2 regions of the Streptomyces sp. NPDC039424 genome follow, and region 1 is predicted to be linked to the other one. Evidence: riboswitches for the same ligand, from Rfam matches in the RefSeq annotation. Region 1 holds a riboswitch; the other holds the start of a gene.
The links. A riboswitch is a leader RNA that binds a small molecule or an ion and turns the genes downstream of it on or off. The one in region 1 is predicted to bind glycine.
Positions count from the first base shown of each region.

Region 2: it holds a riboswitch for glycine, as region 1 does, so the genes downstream of both, gcvP (aminomethyl-transferring glycine dehydrogenase) here and gcvT (glycine cleavage system aminomethyltransferase GcvT) in region 1, are expected to answer to the same signal.

Region 1 covers NZ_JBVKAI010000025.1:83,674-87,072, reverse strand. The annotation lists gene glyA (serine hydroxymethyltransferase) at 1-547, opposite strand, end outside; gene gcvH (glycine cleavage system protein GcvH) at 564-941, opposite strand; gene gcvT (glycine cleavage system aminomethyltransferase GcvT) at 1,062-2,180, opposite strand; glycine riboswitch at 2,219-2,334, opposite strand; glycine riboswitch at 2,335-2,446, opposite strand; gene ACZ7L0_RS38665 (AAA family ATPase) at 2,625-3,293, shown strand; gene ACZ7L0_RS38660 (enhanced serine sensitivity protein SseB) at 3,371-3,399, shown strand, end outside.
Region 2 covers NZ_JBVKAI010000009.1:315,671-319,069, reverse strand. The annotation lists gene ACZ7L0_RS24105 (DNA polymerase IV) at 1-467, shown strand, start outside; gene ACZ7L0_RS24100 (PRC-barrel domain-containing protein) at 495-878, opposite strand; glycine riboswitch at 992-1,087, shown strand; gene gcvP (aminomethyl-transferring glycine dehydrogenase) at 1,263-3,399, shown strand, end outside.

The sequences.
Region 1 (3,399 bases):
GCGGGTACGCCGACCAGCCGGCGATGATCACCTTCGGCCGGTGCTCCTTGGCCAGCCGCTCGACCTCGGCCATGTCGACCAGACCGGAGTCGTCCACGTGGTAGGCGACCACGTTGAACTGCTTGCCGGAGAAGTTCAGCCGCATGCCGTGGGTCAGGTGACCGCCGTGCGCCAGGTCCAGGCCGAGGATCGTGTCGCCGGGCTGGGCCAGCGCGAACAGGGCGGCCTGGTTGGCGGAGGCGCCCGAGTGCGGCTGCACATTGGCGTACTCGGCGCCGAACAGCTCCTTCACCCGGTCGATGGCGATCTGCTCGGCGACGTCGACATGCTCGCAGCCGCCGTAGTAGCGGCGGCCCGGGTAGCCCTCGGCGTACTTGTTGGTGAGGACCGAGCCCTGCGCCTCCATGACCGCGACCGGGGCGAAGTTCTCCGAGGCGATCATCTCGAGGGTGGACTGCTGGCGGTGCAGCTCGGCGTCGAGCGCGGCGGCCACGTCCGGGTCGAGCTCGTGCAGGGGCGTGTTCAGAAGCGACTTCTGCTCAGACATGAAGGGGTACGACTCCTCAGCCGGCGGTGTGGGTGACGTACTCGTCGGCGGAGAGCAGGTCGGCCGGCTCCTCCGTGACGCGGACCTTGAACAGCCAGCCGCCCTCGAAGGGGGCGGAGTTCACCAGCGACGGGTCGTTGACCACGTCCTCGTTGATCTCGGTGACCTCACCGGTGACCGGCGAGTACAGGTCGGACACCGACTTGGTCGACTCCAGCTCGCCGCAGGTCTCACCCGCGGTGACCGTGGAGCCGGCCTCGGGGAGCTGGGCGTAGACGACATCGCCGAGCGCGTTGGCCGCGAACTCGGTGATGCCGACCGTCGAGACGCCGTCCTCGGCGGCCGACAGCCACTCGTGCTCCTTGCTGTAGCGCAGCTGCTGGGGGTTGCTCATGGCCTGAATTCTCCTGTACGCGGGGGAGTGCTGGTGAAAGAGGGACTGCTGGAAACGCGCGTGAACAGCGAAAATGTGCGCAGGGTCACGCCCGGGTGCCCGGGTACCCGCGCCCAGTGTCTACTTCTGGCGCTTGTAGAACGGCAGTGCCACGACTTCGTACGGTTCGTGGCTGCCCCGGATGTCCACGCCGACGCCCGGCGTGCCCGGCGCCGAGTGCGCCGCGTCGACGTAGGCCATGGCGACGGGCTTGCCCAGCGTGGGCGAGGGCGCACCGGAGGTGACCTCGCCGATCACCGCGCCGCCCGCCACCACCGCGTACCCGGCGCGCGGGACCCGGCGGCCCTCGGCGACCAGGCCGACCAGGACGCGCGGCGGGTTCTCCTGGGCGCGGGACGCGGCCTCGGCCAGCGCCTCGCGGCCCACGAAGTCGCCCTCCTTCTCGAACTTGACCACCCGGCCCAGCCCGGCGTCGAAGGGGGTGAGCGAGGTCGACAGCTCGTGCCCGTACAGCGGCATGCCGGCCTCCAGGCGCAACGTGTCCCGGCAGGACAGCCCGCAGGGCACCAGCCCGGCGCCCTCGCCCGCCTTGGTCAGCGCCTGCCACAGCTCGACGGCGTGCTCGGGCTTCACGAAGAGCTCGAAGCCGTCCTCGCCGGTGTAGCCGGTGCGCGCGATGAGCGCCGGGACGCCGGCGACGGTACCGGGCAGTCCGGCGTAGTACTTCAGGCCGTCGAGGTCGGCGTCGGTGAGGGACTTCAGGATCCCGGGCGACTCGGGGCCCTGGACGGCGATCAGCGCGTAGGCGTCCCGGTCGTCGCGGACCTCGGCGTCGAAGCCGGCCGACCGCTCCGTCAGCGCGTCCAGCACCACCTGGGCGTTGGAGGCGTTGGCCACGACCATGTACTCGGTCTCGGCCAGCCGGTAGACGATCAGGTCGTCCAGGATGCCGCCGTCGGCCCGGCAGATCATGGTGTAGCGGGCGCGGCCGGTCTTCACGCCGCCGATGTTGCCGACCAGCGCGTAGTCGAGCAGGGCGGCGGCCTGCGGGCCGGTCACGGTGATCTCGCCCATGTGGGAGAGGTCGAAGAGGCCGGCCCTGGTGCGCACGGCGAGGTGCTCGTCGCGCTCGGAGCCGTAGCGCAGGGGCATGTCCCAGCCGGCGAAGTCGGTCATCGTCGCACCGAGCGAGCGATGCAGGGCATCGAGCGCGGTGTGGCGGAGTGCGGTGCTGCTCATCGGTCGGTCGTCTCCCAGGGCATGACAGGCGAGGTCGTTCCTCCCCATCTGTCATCGGAACCTGAGAGGTTCGCCATGACCCCCCTAGGAGACGGGGACACGGCTTGCACCTTGGGTGGAGCCACTGTCACAGCGGCCCGCTTTTCAGATGTGCCTCGCCCGCGCGGTAACGGGGCCTGAGAGATTCAAGGGAGGGACTTGCTCCTTCGGCGCCCCAGCACGACGCTTCGGCGAAGCGCCGCTGGGAACTCTCCCGCGCGGATTCAAGCGGCCGGTATGCAGTTGGCGCGGACATCATTGCACGCCGCGTCCCCGCTCGACAGTGCGAGCCAGTTGTAACCGGGCTGTGGCAGTACGCGCACGGAAACGAGAGACAGGGTGGATTACCTTCTCTTTACATTCGGTGGGGAGAACCTTTCCTGACCCACAGGGAGGACGATCACGGTGAACAGGACCACGGCCTACGCGACGACCACGGGCGTCGCGGTGCCCCGGCAGCCCGCGGCCCCGGCCCGCGAGCGGTGCGACGAGCGCCCGGCCCCGGTCGTCCGCGACCTGCGCGAGCGCGCCGGACGCAGCCCGCACGGCCTCCTCTTCGGCCCCCGCGACCTGGTCGTGGTCACCGGTCTGCCGGGCAGCGGCAAGTCGACCCTGATGCACCGCGCCGTCGAGGGCGTCCGCATCGACTCCCAGGACGCCCGCGACCGCTGGCAGCGCCGCATGCCCCGCCACCTGCCCTACGCGGTGTACCGCCCCCTGGTCCGCCTCGCCCACTACGCCGGACTGCGCCGCGTCCTGCGCACCGGCGAGGGAGTCGTCGTGCACGACTGCGGCGCGCAGGCCTGGGTGCGCGACTGGCTGGCCCGCGAGGCCCGCCGCCGGGGCGGCACGCTGCACCTGCTGCTGCTCGACGTCCCGCCCGCCACGGCCCGGGAGGGCCAGCGCGAGCGCGGCCGGGGTGTTTCCCGGTACGCCTTCCTGCGCCACCGCAGGGCCGCCGCCCGGCTGCTGCGCGCGGTGGAGCGGGGCGAGCTGCCCCCGGGCTGCGGCTCGGCGGTGCTGCTCGACCGGGACGCGGCGGACGCGCTGCGCGGGATCGGTTTCGCGGGCTGAGCGGACCCCGAGGATGCGCGCACAGGTACCCGCTAGCCTTTCAGCCACAACAGTGGTTTCCAGCAGGCGGTAGGCAGATGGACTTCCCGGCGGACTTTCCCGCGGA
Region 2 (3,399 bases), on a different contig from region 1:
TCCGTGGGCCCACGGACGACACGGCGGTGGTGCGGGAGGCCGCCGCGCGGCTGCTGGAGTCGGTGGACACGACCGGCGGCGTCCGGCTGCTGGGCGTGGGCGTCTCCGGGCTCGCCGACTACACGCAGGAGGACCTGTTCGCGCAGGCCGCCGGCGAGCGGACGGAGGCGTCGGCGGAGGAGACGGTGGCCGAGCCCCTCCAGGAACAGCCCGCGATGGCCGAACGGCGCTGGCCCGCGGGGCACGACGTGCGACACGCCGAGCACGGACACGGATGGGTGCAGGGCAGCGGCCTGGGACGGGTCACCGTGCGCTTCGAGACGCCGGCCTCGGAACCCGGCCGCGTGCGGACCTTCCGGATCGACGACCCGGCTCTGGAACCGGCGGATCCGCTGCCGCTGGTCGACGGGGGCGTGGAGGAGGAGAGGGGGGCGCCCGGGATGGCGCGTACGGATTCGACGGGGTGAGGGCGGGCCCGGGAGGGGAGGGTGCCCCTACGTGGGGCCCGCCGTCTCGTCCGTGCCCGCCAGGTTGCCGAAGTCGTGGTCCGGGAGCGCGGGTGCCGGGGTCACGTCGAGGCCGTAGTGGTGGTAGAGCTGGAGCTCCTGCTCGGGGGAGAGGTGACGGCCCACGCCGAAGTCGGGGGCGTCCTTGATGAGGGACCGGTCGAAGGGGACCCGGAGGACGCCGTCGATCAGTTCGCTGGGCTCCAGTGGGACGAAGGCGTCCCGGGAGAAGAGGCCGGTGCGTATGGCCGCCCACTCCGGCTCGCCGGTCGCGTCGTCGAGGTAGACCTCGTCGATGGTGCCGAGCTTGTCGCCGTTGCGGTCGAACGCCTTGCGGCCGATCAGGTGGCGCGGATCGATGTCGGTTCGCACGGTCCCTCCTCTTGGTCGCAACTCATCCGTAAGCACTACAAAAGAGCACATTCAGGAAGGTGGCCACTCGAGGCCCGGGCGTTGACCTCGCTGGTACGCTGGCAAGCGGCTGCTGACCCCGTGCGGGAGAGTCCTCCGGACACCATCGGAGGCGCCGAAGGAGCAAATCCTCCCCGGAATCTCTCAGGCCCACGTACCGCACGGACGAGGTCACTCTGGAAAGCAGGGCGGGTGTCGACGGCTTCCGCTCTCACCGACGGTGAAAGCCGGGCCCCTCGGGCAGCCCGGTGAAGCTCTCAGGTTGAGATGACAGAGGGGGAGGCCGTCGGGGTACCCGTGCCGGGGTGCCCCTCGAAGGTCGCGTCAGACCAGGAGGCCTCCGCAATGACCGCCCACCGCACTCCGCTCTCCGAGCTCGAACAGGGCATCCCCTTCGAGCAGCGCCACATCGGGCCCGACCAGGAGGCGCGGGCCAAGATGCTCGCGCAGGTCGGCTACGGCTCGCTCGACGAGCTGACCGCCGCCGCGGTGCCGGATGTGATCAAGAACGCCGATGCCCTGGACCTGCCGGGTGCCCGTACCGAGGCCGAGGTGCTCGCCGAACTGCGCTCGCTCGCCGACCGCAACCAGGTCCTCGGTTCCATGATCGGGCTGGGGTACTACGGGACCTTCACGCCGCCCGTCATCCTGCGCAACGTCATGGAGAACCCGGCCTGGTACACCGCGTACACGCCCTACCAGCCGGAGATCTCTCAGGGACGGCTCGAGGCCCTGCTGAACTTCCAGACCATGGTCGCCGAGCTCACCGGGCTGCCCACCTCCGGGGCCTCGCTGCTCGACGAGGGCACGGCGGCGGCCGAGGCGATGTCGCTGTCCCGGCGCATGGGCCGGAACAAGAAGGGCCTCTTCCTGGTCGACGCGGACGCGCTGCCGCAGACCATCGCCGTGATCAAGACCCGCGCCGAACCGACCGGCGTGGAGGTCGTGGTCGCCGACCTCAGCGAGGGCATCCCGGCCGAGGTCGCCGAGCGTGAGATCAACGGCGTACTGATTCAGTACCCCGGCGCCTCCGGGGCCGTACGCGACATCAAGCCCGTCATCGACCGGGCGCACGAGCTCGGCGCGCTCGTCACCGTCTCCGCGGACCTGCTGGCCCTGACCCTGCTGACCTCGCCGGGCGAGCTCGGCGCGGACATCGCGGTCGGTACGACCCAGCGCTTCGGCGTGCCGATGGGCTTCGGCGGGCCGCACGCCGGCTACATGGCGGTGCACGAGAAGTTCGCCCGCAGCCTGCCCGGCCGTCTGGTGGGCGTCTCCGTCGACGCCGACGGGAACAGGGCCTACCGCCTCGCCCTGCAGACCCGCGAGCAGCACATCCGCCGCGAGAAGGCCACCAGCAACATCTGCACCGCGCAGGTGCTGCTCGCCGTCATGGCCGGGATGTACGCCGTCTACCACGGCCCCGAGGGCCTGCGGACCATCGCGCGGCGCACCCACCGGTACGCCGCCGTCCTGGCCGTGGGCCTGCGGGCGGGCGGTGTCGAGGTCGTGCACGGCGTCTTCTTCGACACGGTGACCGCGCGCGTGCCCGGCCGGGCCGCCGAGGTCGTCGCCGCCGCCCGGCACAACGGGGTCAACCTGCGGCTCGTCGACGCCGACCACGTCTCGGCGGCCTGCGACGAGACCACGACCCGGGCCCAGCTGGCCGCCGTATGGACGGCGTTCGGCGTCGGGGCCGACATCGAGGCCCTGGACGCGGCGACCGAGGACGCGCTGCCCCAGGCCCTGCTGCGCACCGACGACCACCTCACCCACCCGGTCTTCCACCAGCACCGCTCCGAGACCGCGATGCTGCGCTACCTGCGCAGGCTGGCCGACCGCGACTACGCGCTCGACCGCGGCATGATCCCGCTGGGCTCCTGCACCATGAAGCTCAACGCGACCACGGAGATGGAGCCGGTCACCTGGCCGGAGTTCGGCCAGTTGCACCCCTTCGCGCCCGCCGAGCAGGCGCAGGGCTACCTCACGCTCATCCGTGAGCTGGAGGAGCGTCTCGCCGAGGTCACCGGCTACGACAAGGTCTCGCTCCAGCCGAACGCCGGTTCGCAGGGCGAGCTCGCCGGTCTGCTCGCCGTCCGCGGCTACCACCGGGCCAACGGCGACGAGCAGCGCACCGTCTGCCTCATCCCGTCCTCGGCGCACGGCACCAACGCCGCCAGCGCCGTGATGGCGGGCATGAAGGTCGTCGTCGTGAAGACCGCCGAGGACGGCGAGATCGACGTCGCGGACCTGCGGGCGAAGATCGAGCAGTACCGCGACGAGCTGGCGGTGCTGATGATCACGTACCCGTCCACGCACGGCGTGTTCGAGGAGCACGTCGCCGACATCTGCGCCCAGGTCCACGAGGCCGGCGGCCAGGTGTACGTCGACGGCGCCAACCTCAACGCCCTGGTCGGCCTCGCCAAGCCCGGCCACTTCGGCGGTGACGTCTCCCACCTCAACCTGCACAAGACGTTCTGCA